DNA from 4 places in the Brevibacterium sp. Mu109 genome. Region 1 is predicted to be linked to each of the others. Evidence: predicted binding sites of a transcription regulator. Region 1 holds the regulator's gene; each other region holds the start of a gene.
The links. The regulator LexA, encoded in region 1, represses DNA repair genes until DNA is damaged. The targets are predictions, from matches to a motif close to TCGAACANNTGTTCGA.
Positions count from the first base shown of each region.

Region 2: a site for LexA is predicted at 1,765-1,780, ahead of BSP109_RS12600 (HNH endonuclease signature motif containing protein). Genes of this name have one in related genera too.
Region 3: a site for LexA is predicted at 1,800-1,815, ahead of BSP109_RS05790 (Rv2578c family radical SAM protein). Genes of this name have one in related genera too.
Region 4: a site for LexA is predicted at 3,147-3,162, ahead of BSP109_RS10420 (LysM peptidoglycan-binding domain-containing protein). Genes of this name have one in related genera too.

Region 1 is NZ_FXZF01000004.1:26,992-31,826, forward strand. Features, by position in the region: gene BSP109_RS03410 (histidinol-phosphate transaminase) at 1-760, opposite strand, end outside; gene BSP109_RS03415 (hypothetical protein) at 770-1,249, opposite strand; gene lexA (transcriptional repressor LexA) at 1,602-2,261, shown strand; gene BSP109_RS03425 (ATP-dependent DNA helicase) at 2,319-4,310, opposite strand; gene hflX (GTPase HflX) at 4,307-4,835, opposite strand, start outside.
Region 2 is NZ_FXZF01000021.1:16,365-21,199, forward strand. Features, by position in the region: gene trxA (thioredoxin) at 1-61, shown strand, start outside; gene BSP109_RS12595 (M18 family aminopeptidase) at 194-1,612, opposite strand; gene BSP109_RS12600 (HNH endonuclease signature motif containing protein) at 1,959-3,956, shown strand; gene BSP109_RS17005 (MFS transporter) at 4,145-4,835, shown strand, end outside.
Region 3 is NZ_FXZF01000007.1:45,705-50,539, forward strand. Features, by position in the region: gene BSP109_RS05780 (aminotransferase class I/II-fold pyridoxal phosphate-dependent enzyme) at 1-929, shown strand, start outside; gene BSP109_RS05785 (YceI family protein) at 1,091-1,639, opposite strand; gene BSP109_RS05790 (Rv2578c family radical SAM protein) at 1,825-2,853, shown strand; gene BSP109_RS05795 (Ku protein) at 2,862-3,941, opposite strand; gene BSP109_RS05800 (ATP-dependent DNA ligase) at 4,058-4,835, shown strand, end outside.
Region 4 is NZ_FXZF01000015.1:43,256-48,090, forward strand. Features, by position in the region: gene BSP109_RS10395 (hypothetical protein) at 1-185, opposite strand, end outside; gene BSP109_RS10400 (chromosome partitioning protein) at 190-1,449, opposite strand; gene BSP109_RS10405 (hypothetical protein) at 1,446-2,135, opposite strand; gene BSP109_RS10410 (helix-turn-helix domain-containing protein) at 2,243-2,461, shown strand; gene BSP109_RS10415 (hypothetical protein) at 2,476-3,075, opposite strand; gene BSP109_RS10420 (LysM peptidoglycan-binding domain-containing protein) at 3,222-3,950, shown strand; gene BSP109_RS10425 (Rv3235 family protein) at 4,130-4,498, shown strand; gene secA (preprotein translocase subunit SecA) at 4,543-4,835, opposite strand, start outside.

The DNA of each region.
Region 1 (4,835 bases):
CGGCCGCGTATCCCAGACGGGCTCCGGCGAACGCGAATGCCTTGCTCATCGTGCGCGACACGACGAGGCGGGGTCGCCCGGGCAGCAGGCTCAGGGCCGTCCGGAAGTCAGGGCCCGCGAACTCCGCGTACGCCTCGTCGACGATGACGATCCCGTCTGTCGCGTCGTACACGGCCTCGATGACCTCGAGCGGAGTGCTGTTGCCCGTCGGGTTGTTGGGAGTGCAGAGGAAGACGACATCGGGCGAGTGCGTCCGCACCGCGTCCACCGCATGGTCGACCGTGATCGCGAAGTCCGCACCGCGGGGGACTTCGATCCAGTCCGCACCGGTGGACTGCGCGATGAGGGGGTGCATCGAATAGCTGGGCCCGAAGCCCAGGGCCGAGCGACCGGGCCCCGCATACGCCTGCAGGATGTGGAACAGGACTTCGTTCGAGCCGTTGGCGGCCCAGATCATGTCCGGGGAGATCGAGGAGGGCACCGGAGCCTGCAGAGCAGTGGGCCGACCCTCACGCCGCAGAACGCCGCTCAGGTAGTCGGCGAGCAGATTCCGCAGCGCGGTGAATTCCCGATCGGGATAGCGATTCAGGGTCGAGCTGATCGCCGCGACCCGTTCCTGCAAGGCCGCTGTGACGTCCGCAGGGACGTCGAACGCATTCTCATTGACGTTGAGGCGGACGGGCACATCGATGACGGGTGCACCGTAAGGAGAGCGCCCGCGGAGGTCGTCCCGCAGCGGGAGGGAGCCGAGTGAAGTCACGCATGGAGTTTAGCGCGCGGGGAGTACGAGCCTCTGCCCGGGGTGGACCACGCTCGACTCCATGCCGTTGAGGGTGTGGACCTCATCGATCACGACCCGCGGGTCGCGGTCGTACGCGCGGTCCCCGACCACGGACCAGAGGCTCTCGCCCTCCGACACCACGACCGTGACGGTGCCGGCTGCGGCCCCCTCATCGTCGGCCGCCGCACTGGGCGACCACGCGGCCGCGAACACACCGGCGAGCACCGCGATGAGCACGATGCCCAGCAGCACCGTCCGCGCGAGCCGGACGCGCCGCGGCACCCCGGCGCTGCGCGGGACCTCACGGGTCGTCGTGGACGACGACGTCCGCGACGCGACCTGACGCGAGCGTGCACCGGTGCCCCCGGCGCCGATGGCCGCCGCGCCGCCTTCGAGGACACGCAGCAGATCGCGCGGGACGACAGCAGGGACACGGTCTGTCGAGCGGGTGAGAGCGGGAGCACTCATGTCTGCACCTCCGTGGGGGATCCGGTCCGGCTGACGCCCGACCACATGCTTTCGAACACGTGTACTATTGAACACGCCGTTCGAAGATTTGTCCAGCCTGTATCGAACGGATATGCGATGATGGGAATCGAACGTCGATGGTGCGGTCATGTGGATGAGTCGATCACGAGGCACGGACACAGCCCCGCAGCACAGCGTTCATGCAGGTGAGAAGCGAATGATTACGGCAGCCGTCAGGCTCGGGAGGGGAACGCCGATGACTCCGGAACAGCAGCAGCGTCGCAGGGGGCGTCCGCGCAAGAGCGGACTCGACGAAGAGATCGAAGTGGTGCGCAGGGCGCAGAGCGAAGAGGTGGAGCTGCCGGGCGGCTCAGCGGCGGAGGGCGACAGCCGGCTCACGCAGCGCCAGCGCCTGGTGCTCGAGACGATCGAGCGTGCCGTGTACGTCAACGGCTATCCGCCGAGCATGCGGGAGATCGGAAAGGCCGTGGGACTCGCGTCCCTGTCGTCGGTCGCCCATCAGCTCTCCCAGCTCGAGCGGCTCGGATATCTCCGCCGGGACCCCAAGCGCCCGCGGGCGATCGAGGTCGTCACTCCACCGGAAGAGGTGCGCAAGGGCATCGATCCGTCCCCCAACACCGCGATGGTGCCCGTCGTCGGACGCATCGCCGCGGGCGGTCCCATCCTCGCGGAGCAGGACGTGGACGATGTCTTCGCCCTCCCCCGCCAGGTCGTCGGGTCCGGAGAGCTGTTCCTCCTGAATGTCGTCGGCGACTCGATGCAGGACGCCGCGATCTGCGATGGCGACTTCGTCGTCGTCCGCCGGCAGCCGGATGCGGAGAACGGACAGATCGTCGCCGCCCTGCTGGACGATGAGGCGACCGTCAAGACCCTCAAGCGCGTCGACGGGAAGCAGTGGCTCCTGCCGCAGAACCGCTTCTACGATCCGATCGACGGCGACTTCGCCTCGATCATGGGCGTGGTCGTCGCAGTGATCCGCAAGGTGGACTGATCCGCACCGGGAGCCGCACCGCAGTGACGCGGGGCGGCTCCTGACGGCGCGCCTCCGTCAGGCGTCGGCTCGACGGAGGCGCTCGAGGGCCCCGCGCACCAGCGCGGGGTCCTCCGTCTTCCACATGGGCGGAAGGGAGGCGAGCAGGAATCCGCTGTAGCGCGCGTTCCTCAGCCGTTCGTCGAGGACGGCCACGACTCCCCGGTCCGCCGTCGAGCGGACCAGTCGTCCGGCACCCTGAGCCAGCAGGAGGGCCGCGTGCGTGGCGCTGACGGACATGAAGCCGTTGGCCCCCGCCCGCTGCGCGGATTCCGTCCGTGCCCGCACGAGTGGATCATCGGGGCGCGGGAACGGGATCCGGTCGATCACGACGAGCCGGCACGTGCGCCCCGGAACGTCGACGCCCTGCCACAGGGACAGGGTCCCGAACAGCGACGATTCGTCGTCGGAGGCGAACCGGGAGACGAGCGAGCCCAGCCCGTCCTCTCCCTGCAGGAGTATCGGCAGGTCTGTGCGCGCCCGCATCTCCTCGGCAGCCCGAGTCGCGGCGGCTCGAGACGAGAAGAGGCAGAGCGCGCCGCCGCCCGATGCCCGCAGCAGCTGCTCCAGCTCGTCCAGCGATTCCTCGCTGGCACCGCTCCGACCGGGCCGCGGCAGGTGCGATGCGACGTAGAGGATCCCCTGACGCGTGTAGTCGAACGGTGAGCCCACGTCGATCGCGTCATAGCGCGGAGCACTGGGTCCGCCCAGCCCCAGCGCTCCTGCGACGGTCTCGAACCGTCCGCCCAGCGCCAGGGTGGCGGACGTCGCGACGACGGTCGACTTCTCGAAGATCCCCGACCGCATCGTCCCGGCCACCGACAGCGGAGCGACGACGAGCGAGGTCGTGGTCCGTTCGCGGAAGGTCGAGCGCGAGACCCACGCGACGTCGTTGTCCGCATCGTCGGCGAGACGCGACGCGACCTCGAACACCTCGAGCGCACGCGCCCGTGCGAGCTGCCGACCCGCGTCGGGGTCCGCATCACCGCCGGATGCACCGGAGCCGAGGTCGGCGATGAGCTGGCGAGACGCGTCGCGCACCTGGGCCACGCCCACGGCGAGGGCCTCCGGCCACCGCTCGATGAGTCCCTCCTCGGCCACCTCCAGTGCCTTCTCCAGCCGTGCGCCCGCTGACTCGAGCAGGCCGATCACACCGTCCTGCACGAGACCGCTCCTCCGCACCGACGAGGCGGCGTGGTCGATCATCGCGGCGGTGAGGGTCCCGGACAGCGCGTTCGTCACACGATCCCGCAGTTCGTGCGCCTCATCCACGATGACGGCTGAGTGCTCCGGGAGCACTGCGTGGTCCCCGAACGCGTCGATCGCCAGCAGCGCGTGGTTCGTGACGACGACGTCAGCGCCCCCCGCGCGGATCTTCGCCATCTCCGCGAAGCACTCCTCGAACGCCGGACACTTCGATCCGAGGCAGTCGAAGGCGTTGACCGATGCCTGCGACCATGCGCGGTCGGAGACCCCCGGGGTCAGGTCGTCCCGGTCACCCGTCTCCGTCGTGCGCACCCACGAGCGGATGCGCTGGATCTCCTCCCCCAGCGCACTCGCAGAGGCGCTCCCGTCGCCGGCGCGCCGCGAGGCCGCCTCGTCGGCGCCGAAGTCGAAGAGCATCCCCGCCCCGTCCTCCGGATAGCCGCCGTCCAGCTTGTGCCGGCAGGCGTAGTTCCGACGGCCCTTGAGGACTGCGAACGAGGGCTTCCTGGTGAGCTCGTCCTTGACCGCGCGGACCAGTCGGGGCAGGTCCCGATCGACGATCTGCGCCTGCAGCGCGAGAGTCGCCGTGGAGACGATCACCCGATCGCCGGTGCGGGTCGCGTGGTCGAGCGCCGGCACCAGGTACGCGAGGGATTTGCCCGTGCCCGTCCCCGCCTGCACCAGCAGGTGGCTGCCGCGGTCCAGGGAGCTCGCGACGGCCTCGGCCATGGTCCTCTGACCTTCGCGCTCACTGCCGCCCACCGCGTGGACGGCGGATGCGAGAAGGTCCGGAGTGTCGCTCACCCCTCGTCTTCCTGCGTCGTGCTCCGCTCTCCGTCGTCCTCCGGCTGCGGAGCGGTACCCCCACCCGCGTACATGTCGGGCTGGAGGTACGGCTCGAGCTCCGCTGCGAGTGCCTCGTCGACCCGGGCCTGCAGCAGAGTGCCCTCCGGGAGGAACCGTTCGTCGAGGACGGTGCCCCGGTCGTAGACGCGGCTCACCAGCTCTCCGCGGTCGAACGGCACGAGGACGGTGAGCTCGTGCGCCATCGCCGGGAGCATCCGCGCGATCGCCGCACGCAGCTCGTCCAGTCCGGCTCCCGTCTGCGCCGACACTGCGAGCGACCCCGGGTGATCCAGCAGCAGCCCCGCCAGCGCGGCGGGCTCCGCGGCGTCGGCCTTGTTGAAGACGAGGAGCTCCGGCAGCTCTGCGGCAGACGCGTCCGCGAGCACTTCGCGCACGGCTGAGATCTGCCCGCCGGGGTCCGGGTGCGATCCGTCCACGATGTGCACGACCAGGTCCGCGCCGGCCGCTTCCTCGAGTGTCGAG
Region 2 (4,835 bases), on a different contig from region 1:
CCAGGCACAGGACCAGCACCGGTCCGCTGGCGCACCCGGGACCTCGCCCACGGACTTCTGAGGTCCCAGACCTCTGAGGACCACGACGTCAGACGCCTCTACCGGGTGATCGCATCACCCGGTAGAGGCGTCTCGTCTATTCACGTCACCCATTTAGCTCGTCTGGCCGGGCGCACCTGATCGGCTCGCCTCATCACCCGGCGAAGTAGGCCCCCAGTGCCGCCCGCAGGTCCGCCAGATCGGACACCGCGCACATCTCGCGCGCCGAGTGCATCGACCACAGCGCCGGCCCCACATCCACCGTGGTCATCCCCAGGCGGGTCGCGGTGAGGGGGCCGATCGTCGATCCGCACGGGATCGTGTTGTTCGAGACGAACTCCTGGAACCCCACCCCCGCGTCGCGGCACGCGCGCGCCCACACCGCGGTGCCGACGGCATCGGTGGAATAGCGCTGCTGCGCGTTGATCTTGAGCAGTGGACCTCCGCCCAGCCTCGGCCGGTTGACCGGGTCGTGGTGGCCCGGATAGTTCGGGTGCACCGCGTGGCCCGCGTCGGAGGAGACGCACACGGACGCGGAGAGCGCCTGCAGGTGGTCGTCGCGCTGGCCTCCCAGTCCTGTGGTGACCCGTTCGAGGACGACGTCGAGGAAGGGTCCGCTGGCGCCTGAGCGCGTCTCCGAGCCCACTTCCTCATGGTCGAACGCGGCGAGCACGGCGATGCCCGTGAGCTGTGTGGGGTCGACGTCCTCGAGAGCGCTCGTACCCGCCCACACGGACGCGAGGTTGTCCAGGCGCGGGGACGCGAGGAACTCGCTGTGCGCTCCGAACACGGCGGGCTCCTGCACGGGGAAGGTGAGGACATCGAATCCGTCGACGTCGACGAGGTCGACTCCGGCGGATTCCGCGAGGAGGCCCAGCACGTGCGAGCCTGCCGCGTCCGGATCGCCGAGGCCCCCGGCCTCCACCATGTCGGCCAGACCGATCACCGGCTGGGTGTGCCGCTGCCGGTCGAGTGCGAGGCCTTCGTTGGCCTTCCGGTCCAGGTGGATCGCGAGCTGGGGGATGCGTGCGATCGGGCCCGTCTGCGCGAGGACGGTCGTGCCGTCGCGCAGCACCAGACGTCCAGCGAAGCAGAGCTCGCGGTCGAGCCATGAGTTGAGCAACGGCCCACCGTAGATCTCCACCCCGACCTGGAGCGCGCCCTCCGCCACGAAGTCCGGCTGGGGCTTGAGCTTGAAGCCGGGGGAGTCGGTGTGCGCGCCGACGACGTGGAACGGGACCGAGGCGAGGGCGGGGTCTGCGGCTGAGCGCGGGGCCGAGGCCTCGGAAGAGGCCGGGGTCGCGTCTGGTGCCGTGGCTGGGTCGGGCACTGCGAAGGCGATGACTGCGCCGTCGCGGACCACGACGTACCTGCCGCCCGGCTCCAGGGACCACCGGTCACCTTCGTCGAGCTCTTCGAAGCCGTGGTCCACGAGGCGCTCACGCACCGCGTAGGCCGCGTGGTACGACGACGGAGACCGCATGACGAACGACGAGAGGTCCGCAGCCAGAGCGGCGTCGACGGCCGAGCCGGTGCGGCTGGGGCCAGGGCTCGTCGCTGCCCGGCCGTGCATTGAGGGCCGATGTGCTGATGGTCGGAGCGCTGATGGTCGGAGCGCGGGATCGTCCTGAGGTCCGGGGGTGCTTCCATGCGGAGTCGTATCGGTCATGCGGCCAGCCTATGCGGTGGCGGGACGAGGGGCGCCGGGCTGCTGCGGAAGAAAAATCGAATAAGTACTAGAACAAAGAGGTGAAATCGAATAGACTGTTCTATATCTACATAGAACTGACTTCTTGAGATGCACCGCGACGAGGCGTGATCAGCAGAAGCAGCACCAGCGAAGGGGGTGGGGTGTGGATACCAGCAGGGAAAGCGACGATGGGGTTGAGGAGCCGCGGTTCCGCAGTCCCTTCTCAGACATGGATCGGGAGCTGCTCGAAGCCCGGGCGCCTCATCTTGTCGAGTTCCTCGACACTGCCGCGGACGTGCGCGCGGCTTCGTCCGGTCACCGATCGCTGGGTGCGCAGGAAGCGCTGGCTGCGATTCGCGCTCTCGAAGCGACGCGCCGACTCATCGAGTCGATGAGTACGGACATGCTCGCCCACTACCAGCGGATCGGCGACTCCTCCGCACATGGATACCGGACCACGGCCAGTCTGCTCGCGGGGGAGTTCAGGATCACGCCGGGAGAAGCGCGCCGGCGGACCCGCCTCAGCGACAACCTCGCAGGCAGGATCTCTGCAGTCGGCGAACAGCAGGAAGCTGTGCGTCCGTCTATAGCGGAGGAGTTCGCGGACGGGCGCATCTCCGCGGATGAGGCGAAGGCTCTCTGCGACGCGGTCGACGATCTTCCGCCGACGATCCGGGCGAAGTATGCGGACACTGTCGAGAAGACGCTGGTGGAGCTGGCCCCGACGGTGTCGCTCAAGGACTTTCCCAAGCTCAGTCAGCGGATCATCCAGAACATCGATCCGGACGGGAAGCTGCCGCGCTTCGAGACCGAACCGCAGAAGTACCACGTCGACCTGTCTCAGCAGCGCAATGGTGACTGGAGACTGAAGGGGCTGCTGGACTGCCCTACCGGTACGACGCTGCAGGCGCTCCTCTACGGCCGGATGAAGGATGCGGACGTCCCGGTGGCGGTCCGCCCCCATGCGGCGTGCAATGAGGCAACGGCGGGCGGAGAAGGTGCGGCGGGCGGAGAAGGTGCGACTGGCGGTGACGGCACCCCAGCCGCCTCTGCGGCCCCAGCGGTCGATGACGCCTTCGACTACTCGGCCCCTCCAGTGCCGGAGGGTAGGAGTAGTGGTGCGGAAGAATCCGGTGAGCACACCGATCCCGACGAGGAAGTGCCGCAGATCCCGCTTGAAGTGATGTGGGAAGACACCCGGATCACTGTCCAAGCAGACGCGACGATCAGCGTGGGTGGAAAGGTCGGAACGTTCTTGGAGGACGAACCACTCTTCTATCTCGACGAGACGGGCTGGCCGGTGCACCTGAGCGAGCGCGTCTCCGCGGAGGTGCAGAAGCTCCTCGCAGAGGCGAGGTCGTCGGAATCCGGTGTCGCGGCGAGCGTGATCTGGGAGAAGGTGCTCGGACGAGTGCCCACGAACCCGCCGCCTGAACCCAGCCCGCCGCCAGAACCCAGTCGACCACCTGATGCCACCGGCCCTGCGGGTTCTGCTGACCCGCCGGATTCCAGCTCATCACCTCTGAACGACCCCGGTACTGACATGCCGTTGCAGTCCCCGCAGACTCCGGTCACCGCAGACGGAGTGTTCGAGGACGGCACGCGAACTGGGCTTCGGATCAGCCTTTCGCAAGGTGGAATGCCTGGCCTTGCCCGGCACGACAGGTTCGCGTTCCTGCTGCGCAGCGTTGCGCGTGAACGCGTCCTCCATGGTGCGGACCACGCCCTCGTCGTCACCGCTCGAGCGGAAGACCTCGTCCGGCCAGGTGGGGTGCTGACCACGCATGCCGGAGCGCCGACCACTCTTGGAGGACTCGAAGCGTGGTCGAATGCCGCACAGATGTTCGTCCACGTCACGGACGGAGTCGGCAGGTCGCTCGAGGTGAGGTCTCACGGTCGCTTCGCCACCCGCACGCAGATGGCAGTGCTATCAGCCCGTGACCAGGGATGCACCTTCCCCGACTGCGACGCCCCCGCCGAATGGTGCGAGGCCCACCACATCCTCGCGTACTCGCGCGGAGGGAAGACCGAGATCGACAACCTCACCCTGGTCTGCCCGTTCCACCATCGCTGGTTCGAACGGACCGGGTGGGAATCGCTCTTCCTCCGCGGATTCCCCGCGTGGAGACCGCCGCAGGCGATCGACCCCCGCCAGCGCCCCGTGTTCCACTCGCGGTTCCGGGTCGCGCTGCTCGGACTTCCGCCCGAACTGCCGCTCGGCGCATGACGCGGGCTCGCAGCTGTGACGATCGGCCGTGACATTCAACCGTGGCCTTCAACCGTGGTTCTCAAGAGTGGCCTCCAACTGTGCCTTCACTCATGGACGGCGCGCACGAGTCCGAGATCACGTGCGCGACCGCGATCTGAGCGACGTCGTCGGGCCTTTCCGCTCCACGACGGCTACCCTTGACTGTCGTGTTCGCTTCTCTGATCCGCCTCCTCGGATGGGGCTACCTCCCCATCGCCCTCGTCGCGAAACTCCCGTTCGCGATGTCGGTCGTCGCTGTCATGACAGCGGTGTCTGCGCTGCGCGGTTCCTACGCGGAGGCGGGCATCACAGCCGCGCTGGTGGGGCTCGGCACAGCGATCTCCGGCCCCCTCATGGGCGCCGCCGCCGACCGCTGGGGGCAGCGCCCCATCCTGCTCGTCCTCGGCGTCGCCAACGCGGCCGCACTGCTGGGTCTCGCATGGGCACTCGTCGGCGAGGCGGCCTCCTCCGTCATCTTCACCATGGGCATCCTCATCGGCCTCACGGCTCCGCAAGCATCGTCGATGGTTCGCTCCCGCTGGCTGCTCGCCATCGACTCCGACGTTCCGGCGGCCTCGCGGAGCCGCTCCACCTCGGCGGTCCTCTCGTACGAGTCCATGACCGACGAACTCATGTTCGTCTTCGGGCCCGTCATCGTCGGCGTCTCTGCTGTGGCGTGGGGGACTGTCTCGCCGGTGGTGGGAGCGGCACTCCTCACAGGAGTCGGGATCATCGCCTTCGCCCTCCACCGTTCCGCCGACTACGCGCAGGGCCGCACCGGCAAGCGCGCCGCCGGAACAGCAGGTGCCGCGGAAGCCTCCCCCGCAGCCCCGCCTGCCTTGGACCCGACTTCCGCAG
Region 3 (4,835 bases), on a different contig from region 1:
CCGACGTCCTCGTGACGGCGGGGGCGACGGAGGCGCTGACGGCCACGATCGTCGCGCTCGCGCCGCGGGGCACGGACATCGTCGTGCTCGAGCCCTACTACGATTCGTACGCGGCCGCGGCCGCGCTCGCAGGTGCACGGCTGCGTCCCGTGGGACTGACGATCGACGACGGGTCGGTGCAGGTCGACTTCGAGGCGCTGGCGGACGCGCTCTCCGAGAACACCTCGATCGTGCTGCTGAACACCCCGCACAACCCCACGGGCCTCGTGCTCGATGCCGCGCAGATCCGCCGGGTGGGGGCATTGGCCGAATCGGTCGATGCGTGGCTGCTCACGGACGAGGTCTACGAGCATCTGGTCTTCGACGGGACCCACACGGCACCTGCGGCGGTGCTGGACAGCTCCCGGGTCGTCACCGTGTCATCGGCGGGCAAGGCCTTCAACGCGACGGGGTGGAAGATCGGGTGGCTGATCGGCTCCCCCGCCGTGCTCGAGGCCGTGCGCGCGGTGAAGCAGTACCTCACTTTCACGAGCGGAGCGCCGCTCCAGCCCGCGATCGCCGACGCGCTGATCGAGCATCCGGAGTTCCTCGCGGAGAACAGGCGGACGCTCGCGGCACGGCGCGACGACCTGGTCGCGGCGCTGCGAGAGGTCCCGGGGGCGGAGGTCGTGGTCCCCGCATCGGGGTACTTCGTGCTGGTGGACTTCAAGGGGTTCACGGATGCGGCCGTGGACGCATTCGCACTGAACGAGCGCCTGACCCGCGAGGTCGGCGTCACCGGCGTTCCGGTGCCCGCCCTGTGCCAGTCCGGGTCCGCGACCGCCGACGCGATGGCCGCGGTCGTCCGCTACTCGTTCTGCAAGGCCGCCGACGACGTCGCCGAGGCCGCGGCCCGGTTCCGCGCCTACGCGCAGACGCTCGCCGGCTGACTGGAGCCGGCTTGCCGAGGCCGGCTTGCCGAGGCTGAGTGAGGCCGGCTGTGCCGGCGCGCCACGCAATGACGAAGCCCGAGATGCTTAGCACCTCGGGCTTCGTCATTGCGTGGTTCAGGCGGAAGCGTCCGCCGCTCCAATCGCTGGTTGCAGCTGTGTCAGGCCTTGACAGCTTCGATGTCGATCTCGATGGTGACCTTGTCGGACACGAGCAGCTCGCCGCCCTTGAGCACGGCCTCGAAGTTCATGTCCCAGTCCTTGCGGTTGATGCGGCCGGTGGCGGAGAAGCCCGAGACGATGTTTCCGTTCGGGTCTTCAGCCGCACCGCCGAACTCCGCCTTGAGAGTGATGTCCTTGGTGATGCCGCGCATCGTGAGCTTGCCCGTCAGGTCGAACTCCTCGCCATCGAAGTTCGAGATGCCGGTGGATTCGAAGACGACCTTCGGGTTCTCCTCGGCCAGGAGGAAGTCACCCGACTGCAGGTGTCCGTCACGGTGCTCGTTGCCGGTGGTGATGGAGGAGGCGTCGGCCTCTGCACTGACCGTGCTGCTCTCGAAGTCCTCTCCGACGACGACCTCGCCGCCGATCACGTCGAACTGGCCGCGGACCTTCGAGACGCCAGCGTGGCGAGCGATGAAGGCGAACTTCGAGTGGACGGCGTCGATGTTCCAGGTTCCGGCTGTCAGGTTGTTCGGCAGAGCAGTCATTGTTTCTCCTCAAGTCGTTGTGTGTGACTACATGTAAGACATTAGTTGAAAGTTTAACCATGCGCAAGGGGCTTCATGGTTTCACTGCAGAGATTCAGGTCACACCCTGCGGCCGGCGGGTGCGCCCGCTCACGGAGGGCCGCGCGCCCTTGCGCAATATTCGTTCACCTGTTCTAATTTCTGTTATGAGGTGGAACGCACAGAGCACAACAGATGACTCCGGTATCGCCGGTGCGACGGGAACACTCGAGCTGCCCGGGCTCCTACGGACGACGACCGTCCCGGAGTTCGCGGGGATGCGGTTCCACGAGGTGCGCGCGAAGTCCGCCCTGAACCGCGTCCCCGCCCGCAGCTCAATGCCGTTCGAATGGACGGTCAACCCCTACCGCGGGTGCTCTCATGCCTGCGTCTACTGCTTCGCGCGGAACACCCACACCTACTTGGATCTGGATTCCGGGAGCGACTTCGACCAGCAGGTCGTCGTGAAGGTCAACGTGGCCGACGTCCTCTCCGCAGAGGTGAACCGGCCGCGGTGGGGACGCGAGCACGTGGCTCTGGGCACCAACACAGACCCTTACCAGCGTGCCGAAGGACGATACCGCCTGATGCCCGGGATCATCGAGGCACTGGCCGGCAGCGGCACCCCCTTCTCCCTTCTCACGAAGGGCACACTCCTGCGCCGCGACCTGCCGCTGCTGGCACGGGCCGCCGAGGAGGTCCCAGTGGACCTCGCGATGTCCATCGCCGTGTTCGATGACGAGCTGCAGCAGTCGATCGAACCGGGCACGCCCTCGACCAGAGCGCGGCTCGCAACGGTCCGGGCGGCGGCAGATCTTGGGTTCAGGGTCAGCGTTTTCCTCATGCCGGTCCTCCCCTACCTCACCGACTCCACGCAGCAGCTCGATGACGCACTGTCCGCCATCGCAGAGGCTGGCGCCCATCGCGTTGTCTACGGTGCACTGCATCTGCGCCCCGGCGCCCGCGAGTGGTACTTCGGATGGTTGAGGAAACAGCGTCCGGAGGTGATGGACGCCTATGCCGGGATGTACGCACGTTCCGCGTACGCACCTCAGGCCTACCGACGAATGCTCGCGCGGCGCATCAGCCCACTCATAGCACGCCACGGCCTGACGGGTCAGAACGATGAAGAGACTCCGGAGCCAGCGCCCGCAGCCGCGACCGCTCCGCGCACAGCGCAGCCCGCGCTCTTCTGACCGAGAACTCAGGCGCTCTTCTTGGACTTCGCGGGACTCTTCTTCGTCGAGGAGCCCTCCGCCTCCGATGAACCCTTCCTCGCGAAGGCTTTCGTCGCGGAGCCCTTCTTCGCGGAGGCTTTCTTCTCAGCGCCCGTCTTCGAGGAGCCCTTCTTGGCGGACCCCTTCTTCGCAGAGGGCTTCGCTGAGGACTCTGCCTTCGACGTCGCGCCAGCCCGCTTCTTCCCTGCGGATCGTCCGCCCGAAGCCTTCTTCGAGGAGGAGCTCTTCGATGAACTACCGCTCTTCTTCGGAGCGCTCTTCCGCCTCTCGTCGACGCTGCGCTTGAGTGCCTCCATGAGGTCGATGACGTCGCCGCCCTCTGCTTCGCCCTCGTCGACGTCACCGAACGTGGCGTCCGTGTCGATCGCGTCGCCGTGCTCGAGCTTCTCCTCGATGAGTGTTCGCAGCTGCTCCTGGTATTCGTCGACGAACTGCTCCGGCTCGAAGTCCTCGGAGAACTGGTCGACGAGTGACCGGGCCATCTTCCGCTCCCGAGCGCTGATCTTCGCCTCGCCGCCGCTGGAGACGCCGTCGGACGACCGGATCTCATCCGCCCACAGCATCGTCTGCAGAACGATCACGTCGTCGCGCACGCGCAGAGCCGCCAGCCGAGTGCGAGACCTCAGAGCGAAGGTGACGATCGCAGTGCGACCCGCTTCCTCCAGGGTCTCTCGCAGGAGCGCGTAGGCTTTCGGATTCTTCGATGCCGGTTCGAGGTAGTAGCTCTTCTCGAACATCATCGGGTCGATCTGCTCGTCGGGGACGAACTGCACGACCTCGATCTCCTTCTCCTCCTCCGCCGGCATCGCCTTCAGGTCCTCGTCTGTGATGACGACGGTGTCCTCTCCGTCGTCGTAGGCCTTGTCGATGTGGTCGTAGTCGATCTTCTTCTCGCACACCTCGCATCGGCGCTGGTAGCGGATTCGCCCACCGTCCTCATCGTGGACCTGATGGAGCGAGATGTCGTGTGAGCGCGTCGCGGAGTAGAGCTTCACGGGCACGCTCACCAACCCGAACGCCACGGTTCCCGACCAGATCGCGCGCATGTCCTCAACCCCTGTCGCAGGTGCCTCGACGGTACTAGCATTGCTGTTCAACCAGCGTAGCGATTCGCAGACAACGCACAAGACCCCTTGAGACACCAGAGGGGCGGAAGGCGACAGTGGCGGCCAGGTCCGGACAGCGGCAGTCCATCCGTGTGGGCGAGCGCGTGATCAGGGTGACCAACCTCGACAAGGTGCTCTATCCGGAGACGGGCACGACCAAGCGGGACGTCCTCGACTACCTCGCGGCCGTCTCCCCCTTCCTCCTCCCCCATGCCACGCGGCGGCCCGTGACGCGCAAGCGCTGGCCGGATGGCGTGGGGACGCAGAAGGAGCCTCAGTCTCCCTTCTTCCGGAAAGACCTCGAGGACTCCGCTCCGGACTGGATCCCCCGGATCTCCGTACGCCACTCGGATCACACGAACGTGTACCCACTGGCAGATGAGCCGGCAGTCCTCACGTGGCTGGGGCAGGTGGCTGCGCTCGAGCTCCACGTGCCGCAGTGGCACTTCGACGCAGATGGGGAGCCCGCCAACCCGGACCGGCTCGTGCTCGACCTCGACCCGGGGCCCGGTGCGGGCCTCGCCGAGTGCGCCCAGATCGCGCGCGAATGCAGGGAGGTCCTCCGTGGGATGGGCCTCGACGCCTTTCCCGTCACGTCCGGTTCGAAGGGGCTCCACCTCTATGCCGGGCTGGACGGCACCTACACGTCGCGACAGGTCTCGGATGTGGCCCACGAACTCGCACGCTCAATGGAAGCCGACCATCCGGATGCCGTCGTCAGCGACATGAAGAAGTCTCTGCGCGGTGGCAAGGTGCTCATCGACTGGAGTCAGAACAGCGCGTCGAAGACGACGGTGTGCCCGTACTCGCTGCGCGGACGGGCCACCCCCACCG
Region 4 (4,835 bases), on a different contig from region 1:
GCTCGCAGCGCCTCGTCGGACACGCTCGCCGCGGCCGCGGACATCGCTCGGTACTCTCCGAGCTCCAGGTCGTCACCTGTCAGCCGCCGCTCCTGGGGGCCGGGAGCGAACACGGTCACGGGGTCGCCGATCGGCCAGGTCGCAGCGAACGTCTGGCCGGTGAAGGGGGCATACGCACGGATCATGGCCTCATTGTCGCACCGGCTTCGCGACCCGCGTGCGCGACCGGCCGGGACGACGGCGGGTGCGCGTCCGGCGGGCCGTGTGCCCGGGCAGTCGCGGCAGCAGGTCCGCGTCCAGGGTCGTGACGAGGGGCGATCGCCGCGTCACCTCCAGCGGTGACCGTCCCGCGAGCACGGCCGCGTCCACCGTGGTCCGGTCATCGGGGACGAGCACGATCTCCTCGACCCCGGCGAAGCGCCGGAGCACGGAGCGGATCCGGGTCTCCGGGTCCGGGCCCACGGCGGAGGCCCTCACACGGTTGACGAGGACGGTCAGGTGATCGGCATGACGGGCGGCTCGGTCCGATTCGAGCAGGCGGACCAGACGCTGGAGGCCGATCGGGTCAGCGGAGGCGACGAGCACGATGTGGTCTGCCCGGTCGAGCACCGCCCGGGTCGCCTGATGGCGGTCGTAGTGGGGGTCCGCGTAGGGGTCGTCGGGGTCGATCCGGTCGGAGACATCGACGATCACGTGCTCCGCGCGGGCCGCCAGGCGATCGAGGACGTCGGCCAGCACTCCCGCCCGGATCTCCGGCCACCGGTCGGCACGACTGAGTCCGGTGACGACCTCGAACCCGGGCTCGACCTCCACCAGCCGCTCTGCGATCGCCGGCGCGTCATGGGCGGCGCCGCTGACCACCAGGCGGCACAGGGCCGCGAGCTGCGGGGCATCATCCAGCAGGCCCAGTGCCGGGGTGAGCGACGACGACACCGTGTCCGCATCGACGAGCGTCGTGCGGCCGACCGTGCGCGCCAGGAGGTGCGCGGTGACCAGAGCGATCGTCGAGCGGCCCGGAGACGAACCGGTCCCCCACACCGCTGTCACGGAGCCCTCGGGGGTCGCCGGCCCGTCCGGCACCGGCGGGGCGGTCGGCCGGGGCGGCGCCTGGACCGCATCGGCGCAGTCGCGCAGGACGGCTCCGGTCTCCTGCGGTGCCGCACCGGGCGCCAGCGTGTGGACGATCCCCCACCGTGCGAAGAGCGCCTCGTCCTGGCCGAAGCCGACGATCCGAGCTCCGGCCTCGAGCATGCGCGCCACGACGTCCGCGTCGATGCCCGGGAACCAGCGGGACAGGACGACGACGTGGCCGGTCCCTCCCGCCACCAGCGCCAGGAGCTCGACCTCGTCCGCCGGGCGGCGCACCACCTGCGCGTCCGGCAGTGACGAGACTGCGGCCACGACGCTCGATTCGTACTCGACGTCCACGGCGACGACCACATCGATCACGGGGCGACCTCCGTCGGCTCCGCATCCGCACCGTCGGCGGAGCGCCCATCGGGGACCACGACCACGGAGATGTGATGACCGGTCGCCAGGGCGCGGACGACCTCCCCGATCCGTCCGTCGGGCACGTAGACCTCGATGCGGGCTGCGCCGGGGGACGTGAAGTCCCCGCCGCCGCGATCCACCGACAGAACGTCGACGCCCTCGAGGATCGCGTCCGGGGCCTCGACCTCGGCGGCGCGCGCGTCGGTCGCCCACACGTCGACGCGGCTGCCGGATGCCACTGCCGCGGGCAGCGCGGAGGACACGTCGACGGAGACGACGCGTCCCGACATGTCGGACAGCGCGACGAGCGAGGAGACGGGGATGAGCTCTCCGGCACCCACGACTGCGCGGACCGTCGTGCCGGGCTCGATGTGCGAGTCCGCGGAGATGTACTCGCCCTCCGATGCAGGGAGCTTCACCTCGATCGGCACGAACGAGTCCGCGGTGAGCTCACCGCCGGGGACCAGATTCTCCGCAGCGGCCCACACCCGCGTCGTCTCCGCGACCGCCCGCACGAGTGTCGTCGTCGCCACGAGCGACACCAGCACGAGGACCGCGCCGATGAGCAGCCGCGGATCGCGCCACCGGGGACGCGTGAGTCGGCGTGCTCGCGGCGCTGCCGCGGGGGTGGACGAATGGCTCATCTCGCGCCTCCAGCTGTTCGCACGTCAGTGCATGTAATTGCATCAAGTGATATTATTTGGCCGTCACCGGCACCAATCAGCGTGCTCATGACGCGAAAGGACTCCTCATGGCTGTTGAAACCCGCTTCCTGCCGCTCACCGATGTCGCCGAGGTCCTCAACGTGTCCGTCGCACAGGCCCGTGCACTCGTGCGGTCCGGCGACCTCCGCGCCATCAAGGTGGGCGGTCGCGGTCAGTGGCGCGTGGAGAAGACGGAGCTCGAGGACTACATCCAGCGGATGTACGCAGAGGTCCGCGCGGACGTCGACGCGGGCACCGCGGACTGACGCGGCACCCGCCGTCACAGCATCCTCTTCTCCGGTCGCACGTACGCGATCGCCGGGATCGGCACGAGCAGACCTCCGCCCGGAGCACCCACGGGGCTCCGGGCGGAGTCACGTCCCGATGACTCGGTGATCTCGACGTAGTCCTCGGCCACCAGGTCCAGCCGACCCACGACCGTCCGGACACCCCCGGCCGCACTGGTGGTGGCGACCGCGCACGGGATCTGCTCCGCCCGCCACCGGCGCAGCGGCGACGCGATCGACAGCTTCTCCTGCGGCTGCGCATGGGAACAGGACTCGACCCGCACATCGTCGATGTGCGCCGCAGAGACGAGCACCTCCCCGCCCCCGTCGAGCGCGACGAGGACCCAGGTCTGCGCCGCGGTCTCCAGCCGGCCGGCGAAGCGGACTCCGGCGGTCGAGACGACGATGCGGTGTCCCACCGCACCCGCCAGGCGGTCCGCGAGCGCGTGGTCCGCCGCCTCGCCCGCGACGAGGTCGGAGAACTCGCCCAGACGCTCATGCAGATCGCGGCCCGACGCCTGCGCCTCCAGGTCCTCGAAGAGGCGGAGGAATCTGTCATCGGCGTCATCGGCGACGCCCACTCGTCTTCCCATATCCGCAGTATGCCACGGGGATCACACCGCCTGCACTCTTCTGCTCCTCTTTAGGGAGCAGTGCACGCACATCGAGGCTCTGTTTGATCTATTGATGCATTTGATGCTCTTTGCTATCGTTGAGCATCCACCACGAAGGAGTGCACATGGGACTGCGCCGTCTGACCGCTTTCGCCCTCGCCCACGCTGCGGGCACGATCCTGCTCCTGGCCTCGGTCCGGGAACTCGGCGCAGAAGCGCTGTCCGGGGATGCCGGAGCCGCTCTGCTGCTGATCGCCGGAGGTGCGGCCGTCCTCGCGGGCACGCGGACTGCACTCTCCGTGCATCTCGTCCTCGCCTGGCGCCTGTGCCGAGCATGCGGCCTGGCCGCTGTCCCCCTCCGTGCGGCCGCGCTGCGTGCCGCTCCCCTGGCGATCCGCTCGATCGTCGCCGCAGCCGTGGGCGGGTCCCTCTCCGTCGTCGGGCTCACAGCGCCGTCACTGGCCGCATCATCCTCGCCGGCGGCGGCGGCCGCACCGTCGTCACCGGCTGCGCAGCAGTCGCCGCCTGCATCGTCATCGCCGGCCTGGCCCCTGACACCCGGGCCGGGAGCGGAGGGAGCGCAGGACCCCGCGTGGCCGCTCTCAGACGGTGCGGATGCGGGGGAAGACTCCGGTGAAGACGCTGGTGGTCATGGTGGTCACGCCGACGACGAGGGCCAGTTCCACATCGTCTCCTCCGGGGACACCCTGTGGCAGATCGTCGCCGACGACCTGCCGTCAGCTGCGGCGCCGCAGCTGACGGATCGGGTCGAGGAGATCCATGCCGCGAACAGAGCGACGATCGGCGACGACGCGAACCTGCTCCTCCCCGGCCAGCGCCTGGTGCTGCCATGAGCGCCGCACCCCACACCGACCACCAAGTGCGTTCCGCCGTGGGCGCCCCACCTGCTTCCCCACCGGCCGAGGAGGACGCTCCCGTGCTCAGTCTCGTGAGGCCGCGTGCGCACCCGCACCCTGTGGCAGCGCGACCGGCCTCCGCGGAACCTCGCACAGTCACGACCACTGCCGGGGCCGTGCCCGCTTCGGACAGCCCGCTGGCCGCCGAGGATCGCGCGCTGCTGACATCCATGGCACCGGCGCTGGCGACCGCACTGGTCGAGGTGCTCGTAGGCGCACGCGCGGCCCAGTCCGTCGAACGATGGGTCGAAGGATCCCTCTACGAGCGGATCGTCGAGCACACCCGGGTCCGCAGCGCGCTGGCGCAGGGCAACCCCCACGCCGATCGGCCCATCGGGGTCTCCGTCGCACGGCTCTGCGAGGTGGCCGACTCCATCGTGGAGATCTCCCTCGTCGTACGGACGACCAGGCGCCCGCGAGCTCTCGCACTGCGGATGGAGCGACGGAGGTCGCGCTGGCGACTCAGCGAGTTCCTCAGCATCTGAGCCCTCTGCACCCTGCGCCCATGCCCAGGGCCGGCCTGCTCCTGTCAGGCGCCGCGCTTGCGCTTCCGACGCTCGGCACGGTTCGTCGGAGCGTCACCGGCCGCCGCCTCGTCGTCGCTCTCGTTCACACCGCCTGACTCATCCGGAGCGCTGAGGTGCAGATGCGGCTTCTTCGGCTTGAGCTCCTCGGCCTCCACGGAGACTCCCCCGCCGGCCTCGCCGTTCGACGCCCCGGCGCCCAGCTGAGCGCCGGAGCCCTTCGCGCCCACAGCCGCGGTCGGCCTCTTCACCTTCACCTCGAGCGTGTTCGCCAGACGCACGACGTCCTCCTTGATGC